4 regions of the Mangrovibacillus cuniculi genome follow, and region 3 is predicted to be linked to each of the others. Evidence: riboswitches for the same ligand, from Rfam matches in the RefSeq annotation. Region 3 holds a riboswitch; each other region holds the start of a gene.
What was found. Region 3 has a riboswitch for thiamine pyrophosphate ahead of thiW (energy coupling factor transporter S component ThiW). Riboswitches for the same ligand answer to the same signal wherever they lie in the genome.

Region 1 (8,178 bases), 370 kb from region 3:
TAGTTCCGACGCAGTTATGGCCGACGCTAGAAACAAAACGCATTAAGAATCTATATACAGCAGGCCAAATTAACGGTACATCTGGTTATGAAGAAGCAGCAGGTCAAGGTCTAATGGCTGGTATTAATGCTGCTCGTCGTTCTTTGGGACAAGAAGAGTTAATTTTAAAACGTTCGGATGCTTATATCGGTGTATTAATTGATGATCTTGTGACAAAAGGGACGAATGAACCTTACCGTTTATTAACTTCTCGTGCAGAGTATCGTTTATTACTACGTCATGACAATGCTGATCTTCGTTTAACAGATATTGGTCATGAGATGGGTCTAGTAAAAGAAGATCGTTACGAGCGTTTTATGGAGAAAAAGCAGCATATTGCGGATGAAATGGACCGCTTAAAACAAACACAACTTAAACCAACAGAAGAACTTCAGTCGATTATTCGTGAAGTTGGTGGTAGTGAGTTAAAAGACGGAATTAAAGCAGCAGATTTACTAAGAAGACCAGAGATGTCTTATGCACATATTGAACGTGTATCACCTTCACATGTAGAGATTAGTGAAGATGTCAAAGAACAGGTAGAAATCCAATTGAAGTACGAAGGATATATTGAAAAATCTCTTCAACAAGTGGAGAAACTTCAAAAAATGGAGAGCAAACGAATTCCAGAAAATATTGATTATGACGATATTAACGGTTTAGCTTCTGAAGCTCGTCAAAAGTTAAAAGAAGTACGTCCACTTTCTATCGCACAAGCATCTCGTATCGCTGGTGTAAATCCAGCTGACATATCTATATTGCTTGTTTACATTGAACAAGGTCGTATTGCAAAAGTCTCTAACGAGTAAGGGGTGCTTTATGAATAAAGAACAGTTTAAACAAATGTTACTGGAAAAAGGTATTACTTTAACAGAAAAGCAAATGAAACAGTTCGATCAATACTTTCACTTGCTTGTAGAGTGGAACGAAAAAATGAATTTAACAGCGATTACGGAGGAACAAGAAGTGTATTTGAAGCACTTCTTTGACTCTGTGTCTGCTGGTTTTTATCTTGATTTCACAGAAGAATTAACACTTTGTGATGTTGGAGCGGGAGCGGGATTTCCTAGTGTTCCTCTAGCTATCTGTTTTCCAAACATACAAGTAACAATTGTTGATTCATTAAATAAACGAATTACGTTTTTAGATACTCTGTCAAAAGAATTAGGTCTTACGAACGTTCGAGCGTTTCATGACCGTGCGGAGACTTTTGCTCAAAATAAAGATCATCGTGAACAATATGACATCGTAACTGCACGTGCTGTTGCTAGAATGTCAGTGCTTTCGGAGTTATGTTTACCACTAGTAAAAGTTGGAGGTAGATTTGTTGCTATGAAAGCAGCAAGCGGTGATGATGAGTTGTCGATAGCGAAAAAAGCTATTACAACAATGGGAGCAAAAGTGAAAGAAACATATCGCTTCTCACTTCCTTTAGAGGATAGTGAACGAGTTATCTTTGAAATAAGCAAAACAAAGCCAACACCGAAAAAGTACCCAAGAAAAGCAGGTACTCCTAATAAAACGCCAATCGAATAATGTAAATGTTGCTTCATTTTTCCTATAAGTATGCAAGAGATTTGTAGTCGTTAAGCAGGATTTTGTCGTACAATAGAGAATAATAGTATGTAGGAGTTACAACAAAGGTGGTGTAAAAGGATGAAAAGTCCTTTTTCTCGACTCTTCGGTGTTTCAGAAAAGGAAGAGCCTGTTCAAGAAAATACACAAGAAGTGGAACAAACAGAACCGATAGAAGTGGTAGAAGTGGAACGAGATGAAGTTCACCAAATACCTATTCATCAGATTGTACCTAATCGTCATCAACCTCGAACTGTCTTTCAAGAGAGCAAAATAGCTGAGCTAGCGGAAACAATTTCTCAGCATGGTATTATTCAGCCTATTGTATTGCAAAAAATTGCAGAAGATCAGTACGAGCTCATCGCTGGAGAACGAAGATGGCGAGCTGTTCAAATGCTTCAATGGGAAAGAGTTCCCGCTATTTTGCGTACAATGTCTGAAGAAGAGATGGCTTCTGTCGCGCTTATTGAAAACCTTCAACGGGAAGAGTTATCTCCGATTGAAGAAGCATTTGCATACGAAAAGTTATTAAAGTTTCATGGCTTAACGCAGGAAGCACTGGCACAAAGACTTGGGAAGGGTCAATCAACCATTGCGAATAAATTGCGTTTATTAAAGCTGCCTAAAGAAGTGCAAGATGCAGTTTTACAAAAATTTGTTACAGAAAGACATGCTCGTGCATTAATACCTTTAAAGAAACCGGATCTTCAAATTGCTTTGTTAGCAGATATTATTGAGAAATCCTTTAATGTTAAGCAAACAGAAGACCGTGTATCTAAAATGCTAGAAAAGAATCCAGAACCATCAAAAGCAAGACGAAAGGCGTTTAGTAAGGATATGCGTATTGCTGTTAACACGATACGTCAGTCTTTAACGATGGTAACGGATAGTGGAATAAATTTAGATGCTGCAGAAGAGGAATTCGACGAGTATTATCAATTTACGATTAAAATTCCTAAAAAGAAATCTTAATAGATAACTAGAGGAAAAGCTGTTGATGATTTGTCGACAGCTTTTCTTTGAGCTTTTTTCTTACAATTGGTAAAATAAAAAAGAATAAAATACGTTACCACAAGGGGAGCGAAAGCTGAGAGTGAACACTTATGTGTTCTGACCCTTCGAACCTGTTAGTTAATGCTAACGTAGGGATGTGGAAGAGCGCATGAATACTTGGAATTCATGCTGTTTTCCCTCTCTCTTTTGGTACAAAAAAAGGAGAGTTTTTTTATGCAAACAGGAAAATTAGTAAAATTAGTGGAAGCAAGTATCATGGCGGTTTTTGCGTTGCTAGTAGACCTTTTACCTTCCATTAAACTTTCACCAAGTATCTCTATTTCTTTTGCCATGGTGCCCATATTAATTTTGGCTATGAGAAGGGGAGTTGGAATTGGGCTTCTAGGAGGATTTTTGTGGGGGACGCTGCAAGTTGTGTTAGGTGAAGCGTGGATTGTAGCTCCTTCTCAAGTAATTATTGAGTATTTCATTGCTTTCACTTGTATCGGATTTGCTGGACTTGTATCGAAGAGAGTTACTAGATCGTTACAACAAAAAAACGTCAGTGCAATATTATTTGTGTTAGCAGGTGTCATGATTGGGACAGTAGCGAGGTATTTTTGGCATTTCATCGCTGGCGTAGTTTATTTTGCAGAATACGCTCCAGAGAATCTATCTCCGTGGATCTTTTCTTTATACGCGAACGGATTAACAGCGTTAGGGTCTGCCATTCTATGCTTTATAGTAATTAACTTATTGGTGAAGACTAGAAAGCAACTACTAATCCCAGAAGAGCTCGTTGACCGTGCAGCATAAGTGTGAATAGAAATGACTAAAAGGTGCTGAAGCGGAATTAATTCCGCTTCAGCACCTTTAATTATTGTGTATCGTGTGCAAGGGAAGAAATTTAAAAGGAGAGTAACCGTATTTTTTACACTCCTACTTGTATCCTCCTATTTCTCTCTTTATTTTGACTAAATAGGCATACTTTCTCTCATTCCTAACATTATTCGATAAATCTTTCTACTCAATTCATTTTATTCACACTCTTTTTCTATTTTTTTGATAAAATAGTAATCAGGCTTGCCATTTTAGAAGGAAACTAGAGGTAGGTGAAAAGAATGGGCAAGATCATTTCGATCGCTAATCAGAAAGGCGGAGTAGGAAAAACCACTACTTCCGTAAATTTAGGAGCTTGTTTGGCTCATATAGGTAAAAAAGTTCTTTTAGTTGATGTCGATCCTCAAGGAAATGCCACAAGCGGTGTTGGTATTGAAAAAGGAGATGTACATCAATGTATTTACGACGTATTAGTAGACGACGTAGAGATAAAAGATGTTATTTTACCGACAGCTGTACCAGGATTATCTGCTGTACCTGCTACCATTCAATTAGCTGGTGCAGAAATTGAACTTGTTCCAACTATCTCACGAGAAGTTCGCTTAAAAAGGTCTATCGAGCAAGTAAAAGACCAATATGACTATATTATTATTGATTGTCCACCATCTTTAGGTTTATTAACGATTAACTCTTTAACAGCTTCTGACGCAGTACTTATTCCAGTTCAATGTGAGTATTATGCATTGGAGGGTTTAAGCCAATTATTAAACACTGTTCGCTTAGTTCAAAAACACTTAAATCATGAGCTAATGATTGAAGGTGTGCTGTTAACTATGTTAGATGCAAGAACAAACCTAGGCATACAAGTTATAGAAGAAGTAAAAAAATACTTCCAAGATAAAGTATATCGTACAATTATTCCTCGTAACGTCCGATTAAGTGAGGCTCCATCGCATGGTGAACCAATTATTATTTACGATGCAAGGTCACGTGGAGCAGAAGTATACTTAGACTTAGCAAAAGAGGTGGTTGCGAATGGCTAGAGGGCTTGGAAAAGGCATCAACGCATTATTTCAAACACCAGAAGTGGAAGCGGGAGAAAAAGTAGAGAAGTTAGCGCTAGAAGAGCTTCGCCCAAATCCTTACCAACCTAGAAAGATATTTCAACAAGAAGCAATAGATGAACTATCCGCTTCCATTCGTGAACATGGTATTTTACAACCTATCATCGTTCGTAAAGGAAGAAAAGGATATGAAATTGTCGTCGGAGAGAGACGTTTCCGTGCGGCTAAACAAGCTAAGCTAACAGAAATTCCTGTTGTTGTTCGTGATTTGAACGAGCAGCAAATGATGGAGCTTGCTGTGTTAGAAAATCTTCAACGTGAAGATCTATCCTCTATTGAAGAAGCGATTGCGTATCAAACTTTGATGGATAAACTATCTTTAACACAAGAAGAGGTAGCAAAACGTTTAGGAAAAAGTAGACCACACATTACCAACCATCTTCGTTTATTAACATTGCCTGATAAAGTTCAACAGCTAATCAATGATGGTAAGCTATCTATGGGACACGGACGAGCTTTAGTTGGTCTGAAAAATAAAACTCAATTAGTAGCTCTAGCAGATAAAACAATTAAAGAATCATTGAATGTACGACAATTAGAATCTATCATTCAACAATTAAACGAAAATGTTTCACGTGAAACAACGAAAAAGCCAGAGAAGAAAAATGTCTTTATCCAAGAGCAAGAAGAATGGTTAAGAGGGTATTTTGGAACAGCAGTTTCCATTAAACAACAAAAGAAAGATAAAGGGAAGATTGAGATAGAGTACTATTCCAACGAGGATTTAGAACGAGTCTTAGAACTCCTTTCAAAAAAATAAAGTAAGAAGGTCAACGCATGGTTTTAGAAGGAACTTTAGTAAACGGTGCGACAATCATCGTCGGTACACTGATTGGGTTATGTTTTAGAAGAATTCCAGACCAAATGAAAGATACAGTTATGAAGGTGTTAGGACTAGCTGTTATTCTCCTGGGCATTCAAATGGGATTAGAAGGAAATGACTTCTTAATTGTTATATTCTCTTTAGTTATTGGTAGTGTACTAGGAGAATGGTGGCGATTAGACTTAAAACTTCAATCTATTGGTGAATGGCTGCAAGTAAAAATGAAAAGTGAGAAAGAAACACCTGTTGCAGAAGGTTTTGTTACAGCAACACTAATCTTTGTAATTGGAGCTATGGCCATTTTAGGACCTTTAGATAGCGGTATTCGACAAGATCACACGGTTCTTTATACAAAGTCGATGATTGATGGTTTTACCTCGATTATCTTAGGTTCTACACTTGGGATAGGAGTATTGTTTTCTTTCATACCGGTTGTAGTATATCAAGGTAGCATTGCATTACTTGCAAATGTGATAAATCAGTTGGTTTCAGAAGAATTGATGGCAGTATTTATTGCTAACTTAACGGCTACTGGTGGTATCTTGATTATGGCTATCGGCCTATCTGTTATGGGACTAAGCCAAATTCGGATTGCAAATTTATTACCTAGTATCATAGTGGTTGTCCTTTTGACTGTAGGACAGTCTATGTGGCCATTTTAAGAAATAAAACAGCTTCCTGTAAAAATGGAAGCTGTTTTATGTTATGTGCCAAATAACAACTCATGGAATCTTTATGCATTCTTCTCATCATTAAAATATTCTTTTGAAAGAGCATCATATCGTTTAGAAAAGGCACTTACCTTATAAATGGCATCTGCTATACACTTCGCCATCTCCATTACTAGAAATAATCTAGTATTTTGAAGTACCATGTACTCCATAAACCCGCTAACATTTACAATTCCTGTAATATGAATGTCTCCTACAGGTGGTAATTCTTTTTGTACTCCTGCACCAGGTTTTAGAGGTCCTTCTAGCACTTGAACTCCGCCAACACTTTTAAGCCTTCCTAAACAAGCATCTATTGCTACAATAAATGCGTCCGGATGAAGAGCTTGAATAAGCTCTAACTTTTCTGTTAAATTTACGGCATGAATAGGGTCTTCTAACGTACCGTAAATATAAAACGGATCTACTTGCTTATCTTCTAACAGTGATCCAATTAAAGGACCAAGAGAATCACCAGTAGAACGGTCTGTACCTATGCAGATGAATACTATTGGCTTGCCCGATGTAATCGGTAAGTGTGGCCATAATAAAGTAGCCAATTTTTGACCACTATTTTCTTCATCGTAAAGTATTCGATTGGATTCTGGTGGCCTTGGAAAAAGTCCAAATGAGCTACTCATGACGTCACTCCCTTTTTTTCATACTAGCAGTATACGAACCTACTACGATTTCTATACGTTTAAATGAAAGATTTTTTCACTAAACTGAATAGTAGAGTAGTTTTGAATCAGGAGTTGTGGAAGGAAATTTGGTAGAATAGACGTCATATAGGATAGGATGGTGTAAGTTATGGACAAAAACTTAAAAGAAGTTGAAGGTGCTCTAAATGAGTCAGCAGAAAAACTATTAGATAAAGAAATGTGGTTGAATATAGGTGAAATCACGCTACAAATCATTGTTATCCTTTTGTTAACAATGATAGCGCAACGAATTGTCAAATCCATGCTTTCAAATGTGTTTAAAGTTAGATCTCGTACACCTTTAAATTTTTCACAAAGAAGAGAAACGACACTTCAAAAATTACTAGAAAATGTCGCGACATATGTTATTTATTTTGTGTCTCTAGTAACTATTTTAGGAACGTTTAATATTAACGTACAAGGTTTAATTGCCGGTGCCGGAATTGTCGGTTTAGCAGTTGGTTTTGGTGCTCAAAACTTAGTTCGAGACATCATCTCGGGTTTCTTCATTATTTTTGAAGACCAATTTTCTGTTGGCGATTATGTACGAATAGGTCAAGCAGAAGGATTTGTAGAAGAGATTGGGCTACGTACTACAAAAGTAAAAAGTTGGACCGGAGAACTGCATATTTTTCCAAATGGTAGTATTGTAGAAGTAGTGAACTTTTCTATTCATAACAGTATTGCTGTTGTAGATATATCAATTGCTTATGAAGGTGACATCGCAAAAGCAGAAAGTGTCATACAAGAATGGTTGCAGACGGTACCAGAGAAGTATGTCGATGTAGTGAAAACACCTGAATTGCTTGGTGTTCAAACATTGGGTGCTTCTGAAGTCGTTTTACGTCTCATCGCCGAAACGTTACCAATGAAACACTTATCTGTAGCTAGGGGGCTTCGCAAGGATCTAAAAGTTGTGTTAGATCAACACGGTATAGAAATTCCTTTCCCTCGTCTTGTTATGTACTCTCGAGAAGAAGAAAAGCAAAATGTACCGGCGACAGAATAAGGAGGTTATCTAGATGGAAGCAAAAGAGTTTGGTATTTACGATGTTGTGCAAATGAAAAAAGCTCATCCTTGTGGTACAAACGAATGGCAAATTATCCGATTAGGGATGGATATTCGAATCAAATGCCAGGGTTGTGGCCATAGTGTGATGATTCCAAGGCGTGATTTTGTTCGTAAAATGAAAAAAGTGTTAGTAAGGCATGAAGAATAACACTACATTGATGGATTTCCAACTGTAAAACATTGTTTTTTAACGAAGCCTTTTCTATAATGGAAAAGGCGTTTATTTGTTACGTAACCAGTAACAACTCATCGTTAGCCACGTCATGTGGCTTGCTATTAATTTAGTCTCATTTTCATGTAT
Region 2 (8,178 bases), 1.3 Mb from region 3:
GTACCAGTGGTTGGGGAATTAGTAGCAGGTAATGAAGGGACCACTATCCAAAATAGTGAGGAAGATCTATCTGTTTCCGTTGAAGTTGAAATGGAACCAATCACGTTAGTCAACACATCTTTCACTTCACCTAATACAAAAGTGGAAGAAACACTACTTTATCTCCAACCAAATACATCGACTGTTTCTGTAGAAGAAGTGGAAAATGGGCATTGGAAGGTAACCAATGGAGACCTGCAATTTAGTGTGCATAAAGAGTACATGGCTGGGGTTTATTCCATTGTTTATAAAGGGGAAGAATGGTTGCATCACACGTACCCAACACCTAGTATGAAAGCATGGTGGAACCCTTGGACAGGTGGATTGCGCTACCGCTTCGGAGGAATGAACAGCTTCTCGTTGCAAAAGGAAGTAAGTGAGGTAAAAGCAGTAACGAAGCTTGACTCCAAAGGAAATGAGTGGTCAGGGGTAGAGGTGACGACGACAATCGTCCACCATGAAAAATTTAAAGGGACGACGTTACAACAATTCTTCTTAACCTTGCCTGGGTTACCGATGATTACGACACTAGCTGAATGGAGAGCTAGTGAGGATAAGTTATTTGCTGGAGAAAGAATTTTCTGTGATGGATTCTGGAATCCTGGAGATGAATTAGCGACTGTCACGTATGATTCGAAAATTAGAGGTCAGAAAGAATATTATGCAGGAGCAGGAGAATTAATTTTAATTGATGATCCATATGCTAGACTTCGTTCTGCAAAATTAGCTGATGCACTTCATATTGTTCAACCGAAGTACGTTTTCGAGAAAGAAGCGTATGTAACAAAAGAAGTGTGTTATGTTAATACGGAGACGGAATGGACATTACAAGCAGGCGAGACCACACACGTGCAACCGACAATTCATTTGTTTGATAACCGAGATTTGCGACCTTATATGGAACAACTTAGAGGTATTACATTTAAATAGGAGTGAAAAAGGGATGAGAATAATTGATGCTCATATCCATTTCTCCGCAATTGAAAGCTTCCGCCATACGGCTAGGGAGCTTTCTCTTGTTGATTATTCTGGAAATGGATTAGTGAATGAGATGAGAGACGGAAATATTGCTTATTGTATTGGAATGGGAGTAACAGAGACACCGGATATGGGTTTTCCTGATTATCATGCAGCTTCTCCGATGGGGTTAGATTTGGATCCTCTCCCACCGAATGTAGGAATGTGTCCCGGAATTAATCCGAAAACACTAAATCAAAAAGCATTGGATGATTTGGAGAAGCTTTTAAAAGAACCACATGTAGTAGGAATTAAAATTTACTTAGGCTACTATCCTTACTATGCGTACGATGATATTTATCAACCAGTATATGACTTGGCAGCAGCATATGATAAGCCTGTTGTTTTTCACACGGGAGATACATACTCAGAGCGAGGGTTGTTAAAATATTCTCACCCATTAACACTAGACGAGGTTGCTGTTCAGCGTCGTGATGTGAATTTCATGATGGCTCATTTGGGTGATCCGTGGACATTAACTGGTGCAGAAGTTGTATATAAGAACAGGAACATGTATGCAGATTTATCGGGATGGATTGTTGGAACGAAGGCTACTTTAGACGATTATTCTAAGGATCATTTTTTAGATCACATTCGACACGCTATTCGTTTTTGTGATCACTATGAAAAGTTAATTTTCGGCTCAGACTGGCCGCTTGCTCCAATAAAAGATTACGCGCAGTTCATTGGAGATTTAATCCCTGAGAAACATCATCAATTAGTTTTCTATGATAATGCAAAGAATCTATTTTTAAAAGATGTGAAGTTGGATTAGGTAAAGGGAAGCTGGAACAACAAAAAAAAGGTACATTCAAAAAAAGAATGTACCTTTTTTTGTTGTTTTCGTTAAAAAATTCTGCAGAATTAGTGCATTTACAGACTAAATCTTTGGGATTGGAATGGTGGGTAGCTGAGACCCCAAAAGAGCGTGTACTTAAGCGACGAGGAGCTATTTGTCGCAATACTCGGCAAACTTAGATGGCCCCGTGGAAATCGTCGCCTGCAGCGGAAATCCCCGTGCCGTCACATATGGTTTTTGTTCGAGCCTGTTTTATTATTAATAAATACATATCACTAGGTGTAAAGTAGTGTCGATGTGTTTACGAAGTGAAAAATATTTGCAAAATTTAATTTTTTGTGGAGGAATAAATGGAAAAATGTCGAAATATATATAGTGGTAAGTAGTTTTAGATTTGTGGAAGGCTGGTGGCGAAATTGGCGTTTATTACAGAAGTAATGATAATGAATATTTTGTCTATTTTTGCCAGTCTTTTTGTGTTTCAGATTTGGCTTGAAAGATCTTCCCACATCCGTTATGCCAAAACAAAAGCTATCTTTGGTTTTTCGGCGATATCTATTTTGTGGTGTATGGTTTTTCCTTTAGATAAGTTTGATTCATTCATACTAGATTTACGTCAAGTTCCAATAATAATTGGAAGTTTATATGGTGGTCCTATTGTAGCAGTTGGTCTTTTTCTCTTAACGCTGATAGCAAGATATATATTCTTTGGAGCAGACGGGTATTTAACATTTTTGTTAATGTATTTGTTATTAACTCCCATACTAATTTATTTCTCGAGAAAATTTTTGCAACTTACGTTAAAAAGGAAGATTATTCGATCTACAATGGTATCACTTGGGTTTTCTCTTTTTATTTTAGTCATCATTACATTATTTAACTCAAGTCACTTAGACGCTAACTTGTTATTGAAATTAGTAATATTCCCGCCAGTTTCTATGGGAATGATCATCTACATAGTGGAAATCGTGTTAAACAATTATCATTTACGCCAAGAACTAATAAAATCGGAAAAGTTAGCCGTGATAAGTCACTTAGCTGCTAGTATTTCGCATGAGGTTAGAAACCCATTGACGGCAAGTAGAGGATTTATGCAATTGTTACAACAAGGATATACTTCTCCTGAAAAAATGCGTACGTTTTTAGACATTGCTATTAAAGAATTAGACAGAGCAGAGGGAATAATACAAGATTATTTAACGTTTGCTAAGCCTGCTGAGGATAAAAAAGAAGCAATCAATGTCTCATCAGAAATTAAAAAAATCGTAGAAATCTTGCAACCTCTAGCCAACATGAATTCAGTAGAATTAGATTTTTCACTTGCACCATATATGGTGTTCGGGGAAAGGTCTAAATTTAAGCAATGTGTAATAAATGTTGCGAAAAATGCCATTGAAGCAATGCCTGAAGGTGGGAAGTTAAGCTTACATATTGAACGAAAAGGGGACTATGTCTACCTAAATGTTAGTGATACGGGGGTAGGAATGACGAAAGAGCAAGTGGATCGTTTAGGAGAACCATTCTTTACTACGAGAGAAAAAGGAACCGGACTTGGAATGATGGTTGTTTATAGTATCGTGGATTCCTTTGGTGGTAAGGTAAAAGTAAAAAGCGAAAAAGGTTTAGGCACTACGTTCACCATTTTGCTACCGATGTACAAAAATGCTGTTGAAGTTATTGGATAAAGCTAACATGGATTGTTTACATCTAATGTTAGCTTTTTTGTTAGGTGTTTTTTAGCAATGTGCTCTCGGTTTAAGTTGATTCCAGCACTTTGATACATGATTAATCCCTCTTTACACACACTAGAGGTATAGAGGTGATAGGGCGTGGAAACAGCTATCCGTAAGTATTATATGAGTAGACAAATATGGGAAAAAGAACGATTTTGGGCGAGTAATCTTAATAAACTTCACTTTCCTACTGCACGTATTATTTGTTCTTCTTCAGACCCATCTGAATTATGGATAGATTTTGAATGGGTAGATGGAAGAAGTAGCACCTTAGAAGATGTGGATTCGATTTATGCTGTTTTACAGACATTTTCTTCTTTAGGCACGAAAATTATAAAAGAATTTCCGATTCCAAATTATATCGTTAGACAAGAGAAATGGACGTTGGAAGATTGGTTAAAGGAATACCTACTACTTTTCCAGTCAAATTCAACGTTTTGGGATATGTACACGTATCAATGGAATCATCAACAATATGGCGTCATTCATCGAGACCCTCATTATTTCAATTGGATTGTTAGCAAAGATACTATTTTCTTACTCGACTTTGGTTTAGTGAGCTATGGACCTATACTTTATGATATTGCATATGTTTGGGTAAACGAATGTAAGAAGAACGCTTATCAAGAAGAGAAAGCAATACTGCTTCGGGAATGGGTAATGAAAAGCATCCCTAGTCAATCGTTTGTTTTCTTCTGTCTTTTCTTTTCAATCATGAAAAACTACGCGGATTATTACCAAGGAAAAGAAGATTGGAAGGCGCAAAATCGTTGTAAAGAGTGGATTGACTCAGAAGTAATTCATGGACTAATTAACGAATGTGTAAAGTTTCATAGTAACAATGGGGATAAGTCCATACACTATTGAGCCATCTGAATAAAGTATAAATGTGAGGTAAAGCTCACGGCAATACTCATTCGGAGGTGATTGCTCATGTGTTTCGGTTACGGTTACGGTTGTGGAAATAACTACGGTTCAACTTTCGTATTAATCGTTGTTCTTTTCATCCTTTTAATTATCGTTGGAGCAGCTTACCTAGACTAATAAAGTCTACCTTTTAAAGTATGCGAGAGAATTTCTGCAGAAAACGGGATAGTCCTATGGGCTATCCTTTTTTCTTTACGAAATCATTACTTTATGGGATACTGAAAAAAAATAATAAGAACGATGTGTGGGGGAACTGGTGATGCCAGTTGAGATCATGTCCGAGAGACGGAGACCCTTAGAACCTGATCTGGCTAAGACCAGCGTAGGGAACATATGTTAATTACCTCATACATATGCGCCCAAATGGTTTTGGGCGCTTTTTCGTTTGCCCATATTAAGTGAGGAAAACCATTTGTAGCGAACGTTCGAACAGGAGGAGAAAGATGAAAAGAAAGTTTTTTTCTGTAATTACCATTGCAAGCGCTATTTTAGTGGGTGCTTGTGGAAACCAAGCAAGTCAGGAAGATAACAAAGTAACAGTAGTCTTAGATTGGACCCCAAATACGAATCACACAGGATTATATGTTGCAGAAGCGGAAGGCTACTTTGAGCAGCAAGGGCTAGAAGTGGACATCATGTTACCAGGAGAAGCAGGAGCAGAGGCGCTAGTAGCATCTGGAAAAGCAGATTTCGGTATTAGTTATCAAGAAAACGTCACGTTATCCAGAACTGAAGACATACCTGTTGTCTCAGTTGCTGCGATTATTCAGCATAATACGTCAGGTTTTGCTTCACCTGTAGATAAAAATATTACGTCACCTAAAGATTTTGAAGGTAAACGATACGGTGGATTCGGAGCTCCGGTAGAAGAAGCGGTGTTAGGCGCTGTGATGAAGCAAGATGGCGTAGACGTGTCTAAAGTCGAAAATATTAACATCGGAAATGCAGATTATTTTACAGCAGTTAAGAGAGATATTGACTTTTCATGGATCTTCTATGGATGGACTGGAATCGAAGCAGAACTCCGAGGCGAACCAGTTAACATGCTGTATTTAACAGATTTCTCGGATAATCTGGACTACTACACGCCAGTAATTATTACGAGTGAAGATAAGGTGAAAGAAGAACCAGAGCAAATTGAAAAATTCTTATCAGCAACAGCAGCGGGGTATAATTTCGCAATGGAAAATCCAGAAGACGCTGCTCAGCACTTAATTGATGCAGTACCTGACTTAAATGAAGAACTAGTAAAAGCAAGTCAGAAATGGTTAGCGAATGAGTATGCTCGTGATGCAGAGTATTGGGGGCAGCAAAAAGAAACTGTTTGGACTAACTACGCTAATTGGATGAAAGAAAACGAGTTATTAACTGGAGAATTTATTGCGGAGGAAGCCTTTACAAATGACTTTCTTCCTAAGGAGGCACAATAATGGCTAACTCATTAGTTTCGGTACAAATTATTCCCAAAACACCTAATGGAAAGGACGTTATTCCATTTGTGGATGAAGCAATAACACTGATTCATGAATCTGGTTTACCATATCAAGTGAATCCTTTAGATACAACCATAGAAGGGGAAATGACAGAGGTATTATCACTTGTGGAAAGAATGAATGAAAAAATGGTAGAGCTAGGCTGTCATAATGTCATTACACAAATGAAAATACTGTATCAACCTACTGGCATAACCCTATCCACGTTAACGGAGAAGTACCGTTAATGAAAAAGTGGTTATCCACTTATGGAATATCCCTAGCTTTACTAATTGCTCTTTTAATGCTTTGGGAAGGTGCAACAGTTCTATTTTCTATTGAAAAGTGGCTGTTGCCTAGCCCAAGTATGATTGTACAAACTGGCATCACAGTATTTCCAGATCTATATGAGCACATAGAATCTACCCTTTTCTTATCTATTGTTGGGTTGCTTTTAGGCAGTATAATTGGCATCCTTACAGCAAGTATCATTCATTATTGGCCAATACTAGACAAGGTTATGATGCCTTATTTAGTTGTTTCGCAAAACATTCCGATAATTGTTCTTGCCCCTTTATTAGTGATTTGGCTTGGTTTTGGAGCCCTTCCTAAAATTATTGTTATTTCTTTAGTTTGTTTTTTCCCAGTTACTATTTCATTTTTAAGTGGCCTACGTGAAACCCCTTCGTCTTATGTGACGTTTATGAAGATGTCTGGTGGAACAAAAAAACAGTTATTTTGGAAAGTGGAAACGCCGTTTGCTTTACCCTCCTTGTTTTCAGGGCTGCGTATAGCTGCTACCTACAGTGTAATGGGTGCAGTCATCTCAGAGTGGCTTGGAGCTCAAAGAGGAATTGGTGTGTTTATGACTTTAGCATCAGCAAATTTTAGAACTGACCGAGTCTTTGTTGCCATAGTAGTGGTGGTTATCATTAGTTTGTTTTACGTCTCTCTGATTAAGTGGGTAGAATCCTTCTGGGCAAGAAAAACTGGAAGGGGGAAGACAGATGTTACGAGTCGATAGTATATCGTTTTCGTTTAGTAAAAAGGAAATTTTACATGATATTACGTTTACTGCTGAAAAAGATAAGGTTACGTGCATAGTTGGGCCTTCCGGTAGTGGGAAGAGTACGTTGTTTGAGATAATAGGTGGATTGCTCTCTCCAAACAGTGGAGATGTTCTATTGGAAGGAGCTTCGATTGTAGGAGAAAAAGGGAACATCGCTTTTATGCCCCAAGAGTCTACCTTGTTTCCTTGGCGAACAATAATGCAAAATATTACCCTTCCTATGGAGCTAAGTGGGACACCCATAAATGAAAAAGATATTCTAGGTTATTTAAGAAGGGCTGGTTTAGAAGAGTACGCTTTTGCCTTTCCAAACCAACTCTCAGGAGGCATGAAGCAAAGAGTTTCTTTTATCCGAGCACTAGTTTCTAATATTCCACTTTTGCTTTTAGATGAACCGTTTTCTGCATTGGATGAATTTACGAGAAGAGATATGCAAAATTGGTTATTGAAAACGATAAAAGATAGTCCGCGAACCATACTTTTTGTTACTCATCAGATAGAGGAAGCTCTGTTGATGGCAGATAAAATAATTGTATTATCCAATAATCCAGCTACAGTGTTAAATGAAATTGTTTTACCAAACAAAGAACAACGAGAAGAAGATTGGACGTTTAGTCCAGAGGCTCAAGCGTTTAAGAAAGAAATAATTAATTTACTGAAACCATCTAGTTAAGCTAGATGGTTTTTGTATTATTTGGAATAGATAAGAACGTGATAATGGTAAAAACTATGTTTACATAAAGAGAGGGGTGTCTTGTTATGAATGATTATGGGTCACAAGGTTTCCAAATGGGAGACGTGGTGTATGTCATGTACCGCAATCCACATACGCAAAACGTAGCAAATGTACAGCAAGCAGCTGTTGTAAACGATCCGGAGATTCCAGGTCAATTAGCATTATTTTTATATGATGAATTTTACCCGTTAACATCTGAAACAGCTGTATATACATCAGAAGATGAAGCGGAACAAGCTTATGCTTATTATTTTGGAGAACAGCTTCATTAGGAGGAAAATATGAAACCATTTGTTCCGCAATTAATTTATTTTGAACCGAAAGCTCTAGACTATCCTTTAGGAAAGCAATTACTAGAAAAATTTAAAGAGATGGGAAAAGAGATC
Region 3 (8,178 bases):
ACGAGCTTCCACATACAAAAAGTTCAACACTACTTCACGAACAGATGCCCCCATCGACACGGCTGCTTCAATAACACCGCGAGGCACGTCCAACAGTGATTGCTCTACTAACCGTGAATAATGAGCAATCGCTATTATAGCCAGGGGAACGGTCGCAGCAGCAGTCCCAATTGCTGTTCCAATAATCAATCTAGTAAAAGGAATTAAAAAGACGACTAATAACAAAAATGGAAACGAGCGTATGACATTTACAAGTAGGTTTACAGTGGAAAACACAAATTGATTTTCTAGCATCTGACCTTTTCGACATAGGAATAAAACCGTACCAACTGGCAGGCCAACTAATACAGCTGCAAGAATAGAGACACCTACCATAATAAACGTTTCTCCGATTGCTTGCCAGATTTGCGCTTCATATTGTAATACTCCATCAAGCATGACGGTTACCTCCTAACTGCTGAACAAAATACTCTGCTGTATTATCCACAGCAGGTATACCTTTAGGAGTCGTCGGCATCGACTGATACACTCGGCCAGCATCCAACACAGTCACACTTGTGCAAATACTCTTCACCACGTCCATCTCGTGACTTACCAAAACGATGGTCACACCTAGTCGTTTATTTACATCTTCCAACACTCTTAAAATTTCCGCAGTAGTATTAGGGTCAAGAGAGGAGGTAGGTTCATCGCAAAGTAACACTTCTGGACTAGTAGAAAGAGCTCGAGCAATAGCAACTCGCTGCTTTTGTCCACCGCTTAGTTCTGCTGGATATCGATCTCTATAATCCTCTAATCCCACAAATGCTAAGCATTCCATTGCACGCGATACCTGCTGACGTTTAGGATAACGAGCAAGTTGAAGAGCAGCTAAAACATTGCCGAGAACCGTCTTATTCCCAACAAGATGAAACTGTTGAAAAATCATCCCAATCTTCTTGCGTGCTTCTCGAAGTTGTTTAGATGTCAAGCGAGTCAGCACTTCACCGTTTACTACTACTTCACCAGAACTCGGTATCTCGAGCAAGTTGATTAATCGAAGTAACGTCGACTTCCCAGCACCACTTTGCCCAATAATGCCATGCACTTCTCCACGAGGAATGTGCAGTGAAATATTATCTACTGCGAGGGATTCGCCATACTTTTTGACCACACTATTCAACTGAATCAACGATATGCCTCCTTTACACGAAAAGAACCACCTATCCGCAGGTGGCTCGCTAGCTAATAGTATAGAGAATCTTAAGGGAGGAAGCAATTTTCGTTATTTACAAGAAAACATATAGTTTGTCTTTTTTGTTTACCCAATACAAAAGGCGAGTCTATCATTACTTCATATTTCTCCAAGAAGCATAACTATGAACAGCAATACCATGAAAACTTCTATAGGACTCAAAATGTTTTCGAACACCCTGTACACTAGTGTTTAAATACTCCTTGTCCATGCCATAAAACGTAACAAAATCTTCTCCAGGCAGTCTTGTAGTTTCCATTGACACAATGACCTTTTTGTTGTGTTTGTTTGCATACTTGATTTCAGAAGTTGCAATAGAAAGAATTCCACCAGAACCAGCTAAAGTGTTTCGGTAGGCCATAATGGCTACTTCATCGGCTTGATGAATAACCCACTCACTAAGAATTCCTTTACCTTGCTTATTCTTAAACGTAATCTCGTCAAACCAAAACGGAATAGCTAAATTTAGCGGAAGTCCAAGCTCTTTTGAATAGGATTCTGAAAGTAGAATGGTATGTTGGAATTGATTAACTATCCGTTTTTGATTATCTGTCCAACCATTTAAGAGATAAGGCTCGATGTCTAGATGAATTCCTTTGAATTGCTGCATAGGAGAAGCACTTTCTTGATACTGTTTGACCCATTCAAAAAAATTTGTCACGAAACTCTTTCTAAATGTCCATGATGGAGCACCATCTGCAATATAAACGGAAATACCCGTTAATTGTGCTTTTTCCACAAAAGATTGATAGTCTTCCATTGGAATGTCTTGATTGAGTTGAAGATACAGTGCGGTTACTTTTTCCTTTTCTAGAAACTGTAGTACAGAGTTTGGCTCGGTTTGGATGAGGGTTGTGTTCCAGAGCCAGGTGTGGAGGTGGAAAGTGTTATCGGTTCTTGTGTTACTAGCAAATGTAGTGTTGATTAATGGTGGTGTAATAAGTAAATAGATGATACTAAAAAATAGAGTCCATTTTATAATCTTAAACATAATCTGTCTCCTGAAAATAAGTTATACAATACATATAGGAGACGACACATAATTTTAAATAGATAACTAGACTAAAAGAAAAAAACTGGCTTTCGCCAGTTTCTTTACATTGGTGGTTTGATATGCGTCAAAGGTTCTACTGTAGTAGTGCTTGATGCAGATGCTGTAGGTGATGTTAATGAAATAACGAAGGCAATTACTGCTGTTGTTACAATTGCTTTAAGTAAGTTTTTCATAATAATTAGCTCCTTTATATATAATTTTTATAATACCTAATTGCTTTTAGGGGATCTACTTTCTCATAATACTGCGCTAATTCCATTTCAACAATTTTTGACTCTTCAAAGTCTCGAGTACTCTGTAGAAAAGGAAGATGCTTGTTCTCTAAGTATTCATAATACTTCTTTTCAGGCATAGTTAATTGAAATTTTAGTCTTTGTGCATACATAGAAAGTTGCTCAAATTTATTCAATTTAATGTCTTCGATTAATTCTTCAATTTTAATTAGTAATAAATCTTTATCTCTACCAATTTTTATATAAACATTTATCATGGAGAGTTTACTCCAGATAAAGGTAATATCTGATGCTTCTAAATCTTTGGCAATCTTTTCGAATTTAATAAGAGCTTCTTCATATTCTTTCTTTTCCAATAATGTTAACCCATAATTATATAAGGTTTGATAATATAAATTTCTTTTTCCTAACATACGTAGATTTCTTAAAATATTTGTGTATATGGAAGATGCCTCATCTAACAAGCCAGTGTTAGTATAAGTAATGCCTAAAACTATCTTAGCACTAATTAACTTCATAATATTTAGTTCTTCTTGGAATATAGGAATGCACTTATTCATATAAGTTATTGCTCTTTTAAAATCACATAGTAAACTGCAGCAATAACCAAGTTGAAATAAGTAATCTTGTTCGTATGTAGAATAGATATATTTATTATTATTTTCCAAATATTCTAAAGCTTTTGTAGGTTCATTATTCTTAACTAAATTTCTAGAGTAACCAATAACGTATAAACACTGTTCATCCTTATCCATATTTTTAAACAATTTTTCAAGAAAATCCTGAATCTCTATAGCCTTCTGTACATCGTTTATATAATTGTAATACCACATCATAACAATTTCGTACAGAAATAGTAATTTAGAACTTGAACAATAGTCTTTATTAGGTTTAAGAGATGCGTAATAATATTTAATTTTTTCCTCGTCTAAGTATCGAATAGCATTCAACAAGGAGTGTAGTTCTTTTTCAAGTCCAATAAGCTTTTCTTGTTCTTCTTCCAGTTCTATGCCTAATCTCTCGAATAGTAAACTTAAAGTCTCCTCATTGCCCTCATAAGAATCATTTTCTATTTTACTTAGATGTGATACGGAGCAGATCTCCCTACAAAGTTCATTCTGTGTCATACCAGCTTTTAAACGATAATATTTTACTACTGATCCTAATCCCATTAAACACACTTCCTACCATAGTGAGATTACCTTTCATTTTATCATAGTACAGTGGTAAAAGACGATAATTGTTTCCATAAAAGTTGTAGGTACCTTTAAGTATAAACAATTCTGACAAAAATACTATTGGGAAAATTGTCATGGTTTTTTAGTTGCTCTACTCACACCTAGCAGGTAATTAGACCTTATTCTTGGTAATTATACATGAAATTACTTTTCCTTGGGAAACAATACGCAATTTTCTCGATGTTTTTAGTCATATATTTTCCCAATAAAATTTATCAGGATTCTATGGTAAGGTGGTCTTACAAGTAATTGGTTACCGAATCTTAATTCAAGTGGAGAGGAGAATAGGAAGAAATGGCTATCGACTTTACGTATTACGCTAACCTACGTTCAACTTCTTGCAGTGAAGAAAGTCTAGAAAACTTTTTATCTAACGAAGAAATCAGTCAAGTAGAGGAGACGTGTCAGTTTGAACTAGTCTCCAAAGTTATCTTAGAATTTTATATAGAGTTATTTTTAGAACAAACAAGAGGTCTTAATAATCTAGCATCGTGTTCAAATTGCTTAGGAAAGTCCGTCAGCAAATTGAGTGGAAACTTATACGAGATTGTGACTCCAGCCGTCATTTACTTTTTACAAGAGTTAGTTGAAAATAATCGACTAGTTGGTAATACGTGTGAGGAGAGATATCAATATTTTATCGAGAACTTTTACGCTGGGAAGAGATTTCACTTCGCCTTTTTTGAACGAAATCCAGTTATAAGAGAGAAAGTAGTTACGTTGCTCTCTATGGAGCTTAGTGGGAATAAGTCCTTTTTGTATGAAGATAGTGGGATCGAATCAGCATGATAAAAGCCGTTAGAAAGGAAGTTCCTTATCTAACGGCTTTTATTTATCTAGTAAGTTCTTGGTTCGTCACTTGGTTTAAAGGTACTTTCCTCAGTATTAATCCACCGATCGCAGAACCTACTAAGCTTGAAAGGAAGAACGCTGGTAAGAAAAAGAATACACCAAACTTACTACCCATAAAAATTGCTGCATAAGGAACTGCTAAAAGAGATGCGATAATACCAGTACCAATAACTTCTCCCAATATGGTCCAGCGGAGTTTATTTGTTTTCCAATAAACAAATCCAGCTAGTAAAGCTCCAATCATGCCACCTGGAAAAGCTAAGAGAGAACCAGTTCCTGTTAAGAGTCTTACAAGTCCAGTGACAAAAGCAGTTAGTACTGCACCAACTGGGCCTAATGTTACAGCTGCTATGACATTCACAGCATGCTGTATTGGGAAAATTCTTGCGACTCCTGTGGGGATGGAGACAAATGATGCTCCGATGACTGCGATGGCTACTAACATTGCCATTAGGGTTAACTTTCTAGTATTCATGTTTTTTCCTCCTTTTTGATTTGTTGTTACCGTGACTCGGTTAACGTTCATCGAGTTAGTAAGAGACTCCATTAAGATGGGAACACATCACGTGGTCAACATGGAGTTGTTACCGGTCACGTAACAAATAAACGCCACTTCTCCTAAAGAAGAGTGGCGTTAGCATCAAAAAGAAGTGCTTCCGCCACTTCCCTACGCTGGTATCAACCAGATCAGGTTCAAAGGGTCCAAACCGAAGTTTGTCTCAGCCGTAAGGGCTCCCCTAGTGGACGATTAATTATCCATATCATACCATGAATTATTTCTTTTTTGTGCGTAGACTGCATATTTTACATGGGGGTGATGAATATGTTTGGTTTCCTGAAGAAGAAAAAAAAGGATGCGAAGTACTACTTAACAGAAGAAGATAAAGAAGAACTAGCCAGGTTATTTGATAGGACGGATAAGGCAGAAACGTTACGAGAATTGAGGTATGTTAGGAAGGACTTGAAGCAGTTAGTAAAGAAGATTGAAGCGCAAACAAAAGAATTGGAGAAATAGATGGATGCCAGTGGAGAGGGACTCTGCTGGTTTTTTTGTGAGGAGTTGTGTAAGAGTAGTGATTTTTATTGTAAAGAATTCTTAAACTTGTCTTGGTAGTGGAAGTTGAAGTTGAGAAGAGAATAGGAGCGTTCTATCCACATCTCGTGAGTGGAAATGGGAGCTGAGAAGAGAATAGGAGCGTTCTATCCTCCTCTCGGCAGTGGAAATGGGAGTTGAGAAGAGAATAGAGACGTTCTATACACATCTCGTGAGTGGAAATGGGTGCTGAGAAGAGAATAGGAGCGTTCTATACTCATCTCGGGAGTAGAAATGGGAGTTGAGAAGAGAATAGGAGCGTTCTATACTTATCTCGGCAGTGGGAATGGGAGCTGAGGAGAGAATAGGGGCGTCTAAAACTCATGAAGGAGCGGAAAAATCAATCTTAGGAGATAATAAGAGTGTCTAAAACTCATGAAGGAGCAAGAAAATCGATCGTAGGAGAGAATAAAAGCGTCTAAAACCCATGAAGAAGCGAGAAAATCCATCTTAGGAGAGAATAAGAGCGTCTAAAACTCATGAAGGAGCGGAAAAATCGATCGTAGGAGAGAATAAGAGCGTCTAAAACTCATGAAGAAGCGAGAAAATCGATCGTAGGAGAGAATAAGAGTGTCTAAAACTCATGAAGGAGCGAGAAAATCCATCGTAGGAGAGAATAAGAGCATCTTAAACTCACCAAGAAGCGAGAAATCCAAGCGAAAGAGAGAATAACCCTCTTGAAAACATAGAAAAAACCACCCCAAGGCAGCCGCAGCTACCCCGGAGTAGTCTAATTATCTACTTATTCATATAAGAAGTTTCCACCACTTAGGGAAGTAACTCCTTTATACGTAGCATAAGCATACACATTGTAGTATTTACCCTTTTCTAACTTAACGCCATTAGTAAGCGTTCCATCCCACTCAAACCCTTGGAATCCTTCACTAACATTTTCAAATACACCAACGTCTCCTAGGTAAGCAACTGGAGAACCAGCTGCGTTAGATGAATAGACGAACCATTCTACTGTTTCCGCACCATTAGGGAAATAGCCGCTAAGCTCAAGACTACCATCCGCATTTACAGCAACACCAACTGAAGATACACGAGGATAATCAGGCTCTTTTACAAATAAAATAGTAGGAAGATCATACGTGCTCTCACCGTCAGATACGACGATCGTTCCTTCATAGTAACCAGGAGCTAGTTTACTAGCATCAACCTGCACGTTTAGGTTAACCTTTTGAGATTTACCAGCATTTACTTTTAAGTTATTACTTGCTTTAACTTTGATAGCAGAAGGCTCACCGTCAAACTTCACATCGAACGTATACGTTTTACGCTCATTTGATAGATTCTTCAACTCAAAGTGTTGTTTCTCCACTTGTTTACCTTTGTTCTTGCTAAACACTCCATAAGAATGGCTACCAGGAGTTACTAGAGTAGTAGTATTAATTGCATCTAATGGACGAATACTTCCTGCACCTTGCGTGTTGTGAGGATACTCGTTACCTTCTGCATCTACTAAATTCACAGCAGTATTCATTAACGCAGCTTTCACATCGTCCACGTTCCAAGTTGGATGAGCTTCTAAAATTAACGCAGCCGCACCAGCAACGTGAGGAGATGCCATACTTGTACCTTGTTTAGAACCGTAGCCATTACCTGGAACTGTACTTACAATATCTACACCAGGAGCAGAAACGTCTGGTTTGATCATCCAAGTATCAACAACTGGACCACGAGAAGAGAAGTCTGCTACTAGCTCAGGTTGTTGACCAGCGTATGGTAAATCTAGTTTTACAGTTGTATTTCCAGCTTTTACATCAGCAACAAGCTTCTGTCCATCTTCTTGAGTTAATTTCACGGTAGGTACTGCCATTCCAGGGATGACAAATGGAATCTGACCTGCAGAACTATTGTAAATAATCGCTGCTACTGCACCAGCATCTTTTGCAGCTTGTGCTTTGTCTACGAACGGAATAGCTCCACGGGAAATTAATGCAACTTTCCCTTTAACATCTTTTCCTTCAAAGTCAGCAGCTTGTCCTAATCCTGCATCTACAAGCTCTAATGTTTGACCGTTAAGTGCTTCCATGTCTTTATAATCCGCGTATCCCATCATTTCAGCTGAATCATATGTACCAGCATCGGTTGTAAGAGCAGCATTATATAAGTTAAATGGAAGTTGAGTTGCTCCAACAGAAATCGCTTCACGAGAAGTACCAGGAGATCCTACTGTCCAATTATTAGGACCAGAGTTTCCGTTAGACGTTACTGCCACAACACCTTCAGCCATTGCCCAGTCAAGTGCAATACTTGTAGCCCAGTCAGGGTTATTTAAGCTATTACCTAGAGAAAGGTTCATAATTTCAGCGCCATCCTCTACAGCTTTTTCAATACCTGCCACCACATTTTCTGTCGATCCACTTCCACCTGGTCCAAGAACACGGTATGCAAGTAACGTTGCATCTGGAGCAACCCCTTTAATTTTACCGTCAGCTGCTACAGTTCCAGCTACGTGTGTACCGTGA
Region 4 (8,178 bases), 1.0 Mb from region 3:
AATAAACGTAAAGAACTCTGCTAACACGAATCTAGCTGGATTTTTTCCACTGTTCTCTTGATAATAGTCTATCAATAGTTTTTGGAAATCTTCTTTATCCTGATCTACATACGAGATTGGGCCAACGAAGTACTGATACATGTCACCGACAGGAATTAATGTACCTAATAGGACTTCACCTGGTTCAAAGCGTTCCACACCGTTTACCGTCATGACTTGTTTTACTTCTTTTGTATACAAGTCCTCTACCGTAATAGAACCAGCTTGCTTCCCTTTTACTACAGCAACACTTGGGAAAGATTGATTCCAACTTGCTATCACTTGTTTTACTTCATCTTTATATGTGCTAATTGGGAACGTTTCTAAGAAATGTTGTACGATGCTTTTTTGTTCCACTTGATCGTGTAGAACAAAAATAGTTGATCCATAATATTTTAGTATTAAAGAAAGTTCCGTTGATACATTTTCATCTCCAATGTATCTCTCATGAAAACGAGCAATCTTTGTTTCTAGTAATGTTGTTCCGAATGTATATAGTTGATCTTGAATCTGCGCGTAATCCAGAACTTGTCCCGAATCTTTTTTCTCACAGCATTTTTTATATTTTTTCCCACTTCCGCATGGGCATAAGTCATTTCTACCAATCTTCATGATTGTGTTGCACTTCCTTTCTAGCAAACCACTTTTACCTATATATAGACATTAAATGCTTAGTTATTATAACGTTTTTCCGACCATATGTACAAACTAGCGTGATTCCTTCCATAAATTACACTGCTCTTTCTTTCATGACAGATAAATCAGCGACAGCTGAATGATTTACACAGAACTTTTTTATAAGTACTTAACGTTGTAATTTGACGTTTCTGTTTCCTCATGGTAATTTGTATGTACAAATGATGTTAGGGTGGATAACATGAAGTCCGAAGAAGAGTTAGTATTAATGAATTGCTTGTTCTTTTCCGCAAACCGTTTCGCTAGGCACATTACGAAACTCACGGAAGACGTGTTTGAGCAAGAACTGGCACCGTCATATTTGTATATGGTAATGGTCATCCATTTTCATCCTGGAATAACGCAAAAAGAACTTTGCCAGCGTCTTTCCATCGCACCTTCTACCAGCACTCGCTTTATTGATAAATTAGTGAAGCATAAAATGGTGGATCGAAAAATGGACGGAAAAGAAACAAATATCTATCTAACCCAAATAGGGGAAGAGAAATACGTGGAGTTTAGACGTTTGTTAAAAGAACTTTTTGAAGAATATGCGACCATTCTTGGAAAAGACTTCAGTCTTCAATTAAGTAGAATGTTGCATGAGGCAAGCGAAAAGTTTGAGGATTAAGTGTCTTATATCGTTACCAAGGGATCTACCACCTTCGCTTCCCTTGGTGTCTACGATACTTCTCTACTAATAACATAAGAGAGATATACTTTTTTTACCCCATCATTTGTACATACAAATAAAAGGAGTTATTGATATGAAAATTTTAGTAATTGTTGCACATCCTTCCATTAATGAATCTATTGTAAACAAACATTTAGCTACAAGATGGTCACAAGAAGAAAATGTTACTGTCCATTATTTATATACAGAATATCCTGATAGAAAAATAGATGTACAGAGAGAACAGGAACTATTACTTGCACATGACCGTATCCTTTTTCAATTCCCGTTATATTGGTACAGCAGCCCCTCTCTATTAAAAGAGTGGCAAGATGTTGTGCTTGAATATGGTTGGGCTTATGGTACTCAAGGAACAAAACTACATGGAAAAGAGTTCGGGTTAATTATTTCCACCGGTGGTCCAGAAACTGCTTACCAAGCTGGTGGTTTTAATCATTACAGCATTAGTGAGTTAACGAAACCGTTTCAGGCAACAGCCAATTTAACAGGAATGCGTTTCCTACCAACATATGCAATCCAAGGTGTACGAACTCTTTCTCCCGAAGATCTATCTATTGAAGCAGAGAGGATGATCAAGCATTTTTAATAGTTGATCAAACGTTTGTTTAAAGATATTGTCGAATGTATGCTACTCTTCGGTGTTGCTGGTCACGTAACAAAAAGCTGCGAAGTCCGTTTCCTCCGCAGCTTTCTTTTTATTTAAATAGATTTGCAGTTAACCGAATATCCTTACTTGCAGCAATAGCAGATATTACTGCTACTCCATCGGCACCTGCATTTCTCACAATCACCGCATTCTCGGGAGTAATTCCTCCAATCCCTACTTTAGGAAGAGAAGGATACATTTTGGTCGCATGCTCAATTAACCACGTTCCTGCTGGTTCTTTTGCATCGTCTTTTGAGCGTGTGCCAAATACCGGACCAATCCCCACATAGTCAGCAAGTTCCGCTGCTCTCCTCAGTTCTTCTTTTGTATGCACAGAGACTCCTAACATTTTACTTGGACCTATCTTCTCTCTAACGGAAGCAATATCTTCATCTTCTTGCCCAACGTGTACGCCATCAGCATCTAATTCTATCGCCAAGTCGACGTCATCGTTTATAATAAATGGAACATGATACTGCTGACACAACGCGAAGAGGGATGTTGCTAATTCTCGTTTCTCTGCACCTTGCAAGCTACCAATACCCTTTTCTCTAAATTGAAAACAAGTAATGCCACCTTCTAGTGCTTCTTTTACTGTCTCCAAAGGGTCTTTCTTCGCGTTTTGACTACCTAAAATAAAATAGATCTCCAATTGCTTACGAATGTCTTGATAGTACAACCGGTTCAACGATAACCCCTCCACCAGTAAGATGTCGTGCACTCTCTTGATACGCCCAATGATTTGTTGGTCCATGTCCGTTGCCAATGTGCAAATCTTGCTTAATAGCCTGATAGATAAAGCATTTTGCTAGATAAGCAGATTCTCTAATAGTTTTTCCTTTTGCTAGTTCTGCTGTTAACGCAGCCGAAAAGGTACATCCCGTTCCATGTGTATTTTGGGTGTGAAGTCTATTACTTTTCACCACATACTTCTCCGTTCCTCTAACTACGAGATCCCATGCATCTGATTCTTCAGCGTGACCTCCTTTTAGAATGACACATTCTGCTCCCATACTAAGTAAATCGTCTGCAGCACGCAACCGATCTTCCATGTTACGAATGGATTCACCTGTTAGCACTTCCGCTTCCGGAATATTAGGCGTAATCACTTTTGCCAGAGGGATTAATTTTTGCACTAAAGCTTCTACCGCTTTCTCCTGCAAAAGGGAAGCTCCTCCTTTAGCAATCATCACAGGGTCAACTACTAATTTTCTAAAGCCGTATTTCCTGACTGCCGCCGCAACCACTTCAATGATTTCATGGTCAAATAACATCCCTGTCTTCACAGCGCTTATTGTAAAATCATTTCCAATAGAAGCTAGTTGACTCTCAACTGCACTTGCGCTCATCGGGTATACAGCCTGCACTCCAGTTGTATTTTGAGCAGTCACAGCTGTAATAACGGATGTACCAAAGACGTTAAGTTCTTGAAACGTCTTTAAATCCGCTTGAATACCTGCGCCGCCTCCTGAATCCGATCCTGCAATCGTCAATACTTGAGGAATCATCGAACTACCTCCTCTATTTGCAGTCGTGGCTTTATATCTTCCGCAGTCACATCATGTAAAAGATCCATAAAGGCAACCACAAAACTACCAGGTAACTTGGTTTTTTCTGCTGCCAGCTCTCCTACCACGCCGTATGTCGCAATAGCAGTTGTTACTTTTGAAAGAATAGTAGACGCTGATTCCACTCCTAAAAATGCACCAATAACGGCGCTTAGTAAGCAGCCAGAACCAGTTATAAGCGGCATTACAGGGTCTCCATTTTTTACCTTATAGACCGTATTCCCGTCCGTGATAATATCGATTTCTCCCGTCATTCCAACCGTACATTTATGTTTTGTCGCCACCAATTCTGCAATGTACTCAGCGCTATGAGACCCAACTCCAGCGTCCACCCCTTTTGCTTGCCACTCCACATCTGCTATCGTTGCAAGCTCTCCAATATTCCCACGAATCACATCCACATTCACTTCTTGCAAAATAGTCTGAACAACACGTCGACGAAATTGACTTGCCCCAACTCCTACTGGATCCAGCACGACAGGAACTCCTTTTACATTCGCGGCTTTTCCAGCTAAAATCATTGCTTCCACAGTAGTAGGGTTTAACGTACCGATGTTTAAAACGACGGAGGAAGCAATAGTCACCATATCTTCCATTTCTTCTGGTGAATCCGCCATAATCGGTGAGGCCCCTAAAGCAAGCAATCCGTTAGCAGAAAAGTTGGCTACCACGATATTGGTGATATTGTGAACCAAAGGATTCTCTTGTCGAATCTTTTGTAACAGCAGCCCATCATATATCATCGTTGTGCCACCTCTCTATTCATCAACGAATCCCACGATTCTAATGACCAACTCATCTCCCAAAATGCTAACTCGTAATAGCTACTCTTCACGAAATGTTTCTCTATTCTATCTTTCTCATGATCTGATAACTCACCTACCAGCTCATCTAAACGATTAATTTGTTCTGTCACTAGTTCACCAAACCAATCTGATGCATAGGTTGCAATCCATTTATCATAGATTGGATGGTTTGGTTTTGCGTGTTGCAACTTCTGGCCAATCTCATAATACAGCCAGTAGCAAGGCAAAATCGCTGCTAGTAAATCCGCTAACGTCCCTTCTTCTGCGGCACGATACATATGGGACGTATAGGCGTAAGCAGTCGGAGCTGGTTCAAACGCTTGAATCTCTTCTTCTGTAATATCTAATAGTTCATAAAAATGTTGATGCAAGGAAAGCTCTGCCTCAAATGTGTGACTCGCATGTGTCACAAAACGCTGCGCAGTATCCATATTGTCTGATTTAATCGCACCGAGTGCTTGCACTTTCGCAAAATGGTGTAGATAGTAAGAATCTTGCATCACATAGTGTCTAAAGTTCTTTACCGGTAAACTACCGTCTGCAATCCCTTTGACAAACTGGTGCTGAAAGCTTGCTTCCCAAATCGGTGCTACTTTTTCTCGTAAGTCTTTTGTAAAAGTGGTCATTATGAATCGCTCCTTTTTTGTTTTAGATGGAACATGAATACTCATCTAAGAACGGACCACATCTCGTGATCAACGATGAGTGGTTACTGGTCACGTAACAAAAAAGCCACTCCCAATGGAAGTGGCGTTAGAAGGTCAATAAATAATAAACACATTGAACGACTCGCCCACTTCCCTCCGCTAGTATGAACTAGATCAGGTTCAAAGGGTCTTTGCGTAACACGCTCATCTCAGCCTATTGTATAGGCCCCCCTAGTGGTAAAAATATGTAGTTGTGACGTTTCTTTCACTATAACATGTCAGAAAATTAATTCAAGCAAAAAGATAACTACCTCATTGATCAAACGTTTGTTTAAATTTAATGTCGAAATAGCACGAAGGAAACTCAACCAAGATCTATATAATTTTACGAGAGTTAGTGTATCTATCTTTGTTATCTGATAAGCTAAAAGTTAAGATAATCCACTTCCGTTAAGGTGTCGTTAAAAATAATTTAAAATACAATAAATGAAAAAGTAGGTATCGTATATGATAGATGAATTTTTGCATCAAAACCCTTTTGAATCAGATGATACCATAGAGGTAATTCTTACAAGATTGGTAGGTTACTTGTCAGAAATATTTACAGAAGCTACCGTTACCACAATGATTTATGATGAATCGTCTCAAACACTTAATCCCGGACCAGGATATGAAGCGTTCCCAAATTCTTACACGAAGGTTGCTAGTAACCTCCCTTTACGAATGGGTGGATGTGGAGTTGCTGTAGCAGAAAAGCGCGTAGTAATAGTAGAAGATACACACAAAAGCGAAATATGGAAGCCTTTTGTCGTTCACAGTGATAAAGTTGGTGTTCGAGCTGTTTGGTCCGTTCCTATAATCTTCCGAGACAAAATTTATGGCACATTCGCCATCTACCACTTTGCCCCATATACACCTACAGAATTAGATATCAAGTTAACTATTTTAATGAGTAAACAAGCAATTACTGCCATCTCCTATGTAAAACAAAAAGAACTAGAAAGTATGTATACCATCATTGCTAATAAATCTAAAGATATTATAACGATCACGTTATCTGATGGTTCCTTATCCTATATCAACCCAGCAGCAAAGAAAATATTAGGCTATAGTTTAGAAGAAGTGATGGGGAATAACTTTGATCGGTTTATTTATCCGGAAGATCGAGAAATAGTAAAAGAGTATCGAGATAAAATCCTTCAATCAGATAGTAATTCCAGTGTAGAGTTTCGAGCATTTACGAAAAAAGGCACTTTAACTTGGTTGGAAACAACTTCTACAGCAATTTATAATAAGAACGGAAAGCTCACACAAGTTGTTAGTACCACAAGAGATATACAAGAGCGAAAGTTTTCTGAGAAAGCTTTATTGCATTCAGAGAAATTAACCACAGTTGGGCAAATTGCAGCCGGCATTGCGCATGAAATTAGAAATCCATTAACCTCCCTTAAAGGATTTTTACAATTACTAGATGCGAAAAACGATATTACAAGAGAATATATATCGATCATGTCAAATGAGCTAAGTCATATCGAACTGATTTCCAATGAGATGTTGATTTTAGCAAAGCCTCAAGCAAAACATTTTGTTTATGCCAACTTATTAGAAATTCTAGAAAGCGTTCTAGTCTTATTGGATAATCAAGCAATCTTACATAACGTCGAGATAAAAAGGAATATCACATGTAGTCCAGTAGTCTTTTGTGTACCTAATGAATTGAGACAAGTATTTGTGAATCTAATAAAAAATGCAATGGAATCAATGAATAAATCAGGTGGCTCCATTTTAATAAATGTTCAACAAACTGCTTCGTTAGTGACAGTGGAAATAGTGGATTCTGGTGAGGGAATAACGTCAGAAAAGTTGGTCCAGCTAGGCACTCCATTCTATACAACGAAAGAAAAAGGAACAGGACTAGGATTATTAGTTACCTACAAAATAATTGATCAGCACAATGGTAGTCTTGTGTATGAAAGTGAAGTGAATGTCGGAACTACTGCTAGAGTAACATTGCCGCTTCATCATCAGTAGTAAGGTCTAAAGTAAAAGCAGCGAACCTCTCTTCCTTAACAGAAAGGTTCGCTGCTTTTTAGTTTCTTTTTGCTTTAAAGGATAACAAACTCACTACTAATAAGAGTACTAGGGTCCCTACATAAAGATAGGTGGGCAGTTGTTGGAGAACGGTGACAAATCCAACTTCTAAGAAAAGGGATGGAATTTTCCCTATCGTTGTCGCAATCGTGAAGGATAGAAATCCCATCTTACTAAATGCAGCGGTTAGAGCAACTAACCCAGATGGTACAAACGGTAGTAACCTTAAAATAATGACGGCAAAGAAGGCCTCGGCACCTTCTTTATCTCTTACAATGCGTAGAAATTTATTGTTTACAGGCTTTTCTTGCTTTTCACGGAAGAGATTAATCCCTTTTCGATATAGGATAAAGCTCGCCATAGCTCCCAGTGCTTCTCCAATAATTAAAATAGGGATACTTGCTTGTACACCGAGAGCAGAAACGGTGCCAAGTGTGACGAATGTACTTGGAACCACTCCTAAAATGGATACAATAATGTTCATAAGGATACTTATAATAGCCACTAATATTGGGTCTAGTGTGGTCCATTGTTCTAGAATACTCATATAATTTCCTTTCTACTGAAAAAGCTAAGCGACGCTTCATCGCTTAGCTTCTTTTATATCATAAATCCGTCAATTCTTCCTGTGTTACCCACTTATGATTCTTCACTTCTTTACCATCCGTTGTGGTGTAATCTACCATGTAGACAGTTGTTTCTTCTGCAGCTTCAATTACACCAGTCGCTCCCATCATACCTTCCATATGGTCGGTATTGATTTCTACTTCTGTGCCTGGTTCAATTGGCGCTTCTGGAGCATTCAGTAATTCTTCTTGCACAACCCATTTGTGGTCTTTCACTTCAGGGCCGCCAGAAGTTGGCGTGTAGGTAATGACATAGGCTGTCGTGTCAAAAGCTCCAACGATAGTCGCTTCCACACCTTCCATTTCATCCATGTGAGCATTTTGGATTTTTGCTTTGGATCCGACTTCATATGTAGGATTTTCCGCTTCTTCTAGTCCCTCTGGTA

Region 1: another riboswitch for thiamine pyrophosphate. It lies ahead of thiT (energy-coupled thiamine transporter ThiT); the one in region 3 lies ahead of thiW (energy coupling factor transporter S component ThiW).
Region 2: another riboswitch for thiamine pyrophosphate. It lies ahead of G8O30_RS02725 (ABC transporter substrate-binding protein); the one in region 3 lies ahead of thiW (energy coupling factor transporter S component ThiW).
Region 4: another riboswitch for thiamine pyrophosphate. It lies ahead of tenA (thiaminase II); the one in region 3 lies ahead of thiW (energy coupling factor transporter S component ThiW).

The regions. Positions count from the first base shown of each region.
Region 1 covers NZ_CP049742.1:2,699,058-2,707,235, reverse strand. Annotated here, with positions in the region: gene mnmG (tRNA uridine-5-carboxymethylaminomethyl(34) synthesis enzyme MnmG) at 1-848, shown strand, start outside; gene rsmG (16S rRNA (guanine(527)-N(7))-methyltransferase RsmG) at 859-1,575, shown strand; gene noc (nucleoid occlusion protein) at 1,696-2,586, shown strand; TPP riboswitch at 2,679-2,780, shown strand; gene thiT (energy-coupled thiamine transporter ThiT) at 2,842-3,423, shown strand; gene G8O30_RS13630 (ParA family protein) at 3,729-4,490, shown strand; gene G8O30_RS13625 (ParB/RepB/Spo0J family partition protein) at 4,483-5,331, shown strand; gene G8O30_RS13620 (DUF554 domain-containing protein) at 5,349-6,056, shown strand; gene yyaC (spore protease YyaC) at 6,128-6,745, opposite strand; gene G8O30_RS13610 (mechanosensitive ion channel family protein) at 6,915-7,814, shown strand; gene G8O30_RS13605 (DUF951 domain-containing protein) at 7,828-8,025, shown strand.
Region 2 covers NZ_CP049742.1:524,818-532,995, forward strand. Annotated here, with positions in the region: gene G8O30_RS02700 (GNAT family N-acetyltransferase) at 1-969, shown strand, start outside; gene G8O30_RS02705 (amidohydrolase family protein) at 983-1,831, shown strand; gene G8O30_RS02710 (ATP-binding protein) at 2,272-3,540, shown strand; gene G8O30_RS02715 (aminoglycoside phosphotransferase family protein) at 3,685-4,455, shown strand; gene G8O30_RS02720 (YjcZ family sporulation protein) at 4,522-4,632, shown strand; TPP riboswitch at 4,752-4,861, shown strand; gene G8O30_RS02725 (ABC transporter substrate-binding protein) at 4,959-5,945, shown strand; gene G8O30_RS02730 (thiamine-binding protein) at 5,945-6,235, shown strand; gene G8O30_RS02735 (ABC transporter permease) at 6,235-7,011, shown strand; gene G8O30_RS02740 (ABC transporter ATP-binding protein) at 6,995-7,729, shown strand; gene G8O30_RS02745 (transcriptional regulator SplA domain-containing protein) at 7,816-8,064, shown strand; gene splB (spore photoproduct lyase) at 8,074-8,178, shown strand, end outside.
Region 3 covers NZ_CP049742.1:2,325,180-2,333,357, reverse strand. Annotated here, with positions in the region: gene G8O30_RS11820 (methionine ABC transporter permease) at 1-438, opposite strand, end outside; gene G8O30_RS11815 (methionine ABC transporter ATP-binding protein) at 431-1,171, opposite strand; gene G8O30_RS11810 (hypothetical protein) at 1,329-2,225, opposite strand; gene G8O30_RS16140 (hypothetical protein) at 2,330-2,461, opposite strand; gene G8O30_RS11805 (helix-turn-helix domain-containing protein) at 2,476-3,693, opposite strand; gene G8O30_RS11800 (hypothetical protein) at 4,054-4,548, shown strand; gene thiW (energy coupling factor transporter S component ThiW) at 4,592-5,086, opposite strand; TPP riboswitch at 5,259-5,360, opposite strand; gene G8O30_RS11790 (hypothetical protein) at 5,429-5,626, shown strand; gene G8O30_RS11785 (S8 family serine peptidase) at 6,447-8,178, opposite strand, start outside.
Region 4 covers NZ_CP049742.1:231,228-239,405, reverse strand. Annotated here, with positions in the region: gene G8O30_RS01155 (YecA family protein) at 1-651, opposite strand, end outside; gene G8O30_RS01150 (MarR family winged helix-turn-helix transcriptional regulator) at 917-1,345, shown strand; gene G8O30_RS01145 (NAD(P)H-dependent oxidoreductase) at 1,482-1,994, shown strand; gene thiE (thiamine phosphate synthase) at 2,104-2,742, opposite strand; gene thiD (bifunctional hydroxymethylpyrimidine kinase/phosphomethylpyrimidine kinase) at 2,711-3,562, opposite strand; gene thiM (hydroxyethylthiazole kinase) at 3,559-4,365, opposite strand; gene tenA (thiaminase II) at 4,362-5,054, opposite strand; TPP riboswitch at 5,210-5,318, opposite strand; gene G8O30_RS01120 (PAS domain S-box protein) at 5,583-7,106, shown strand; gene G8O30_RS01115 (TVP38/TMEM64 family protein) at 7,165-7,713, opposite strand; gene G8O30_RS01110 (YdhK family protein) at 7,772-8,178, opposite strand, start outside.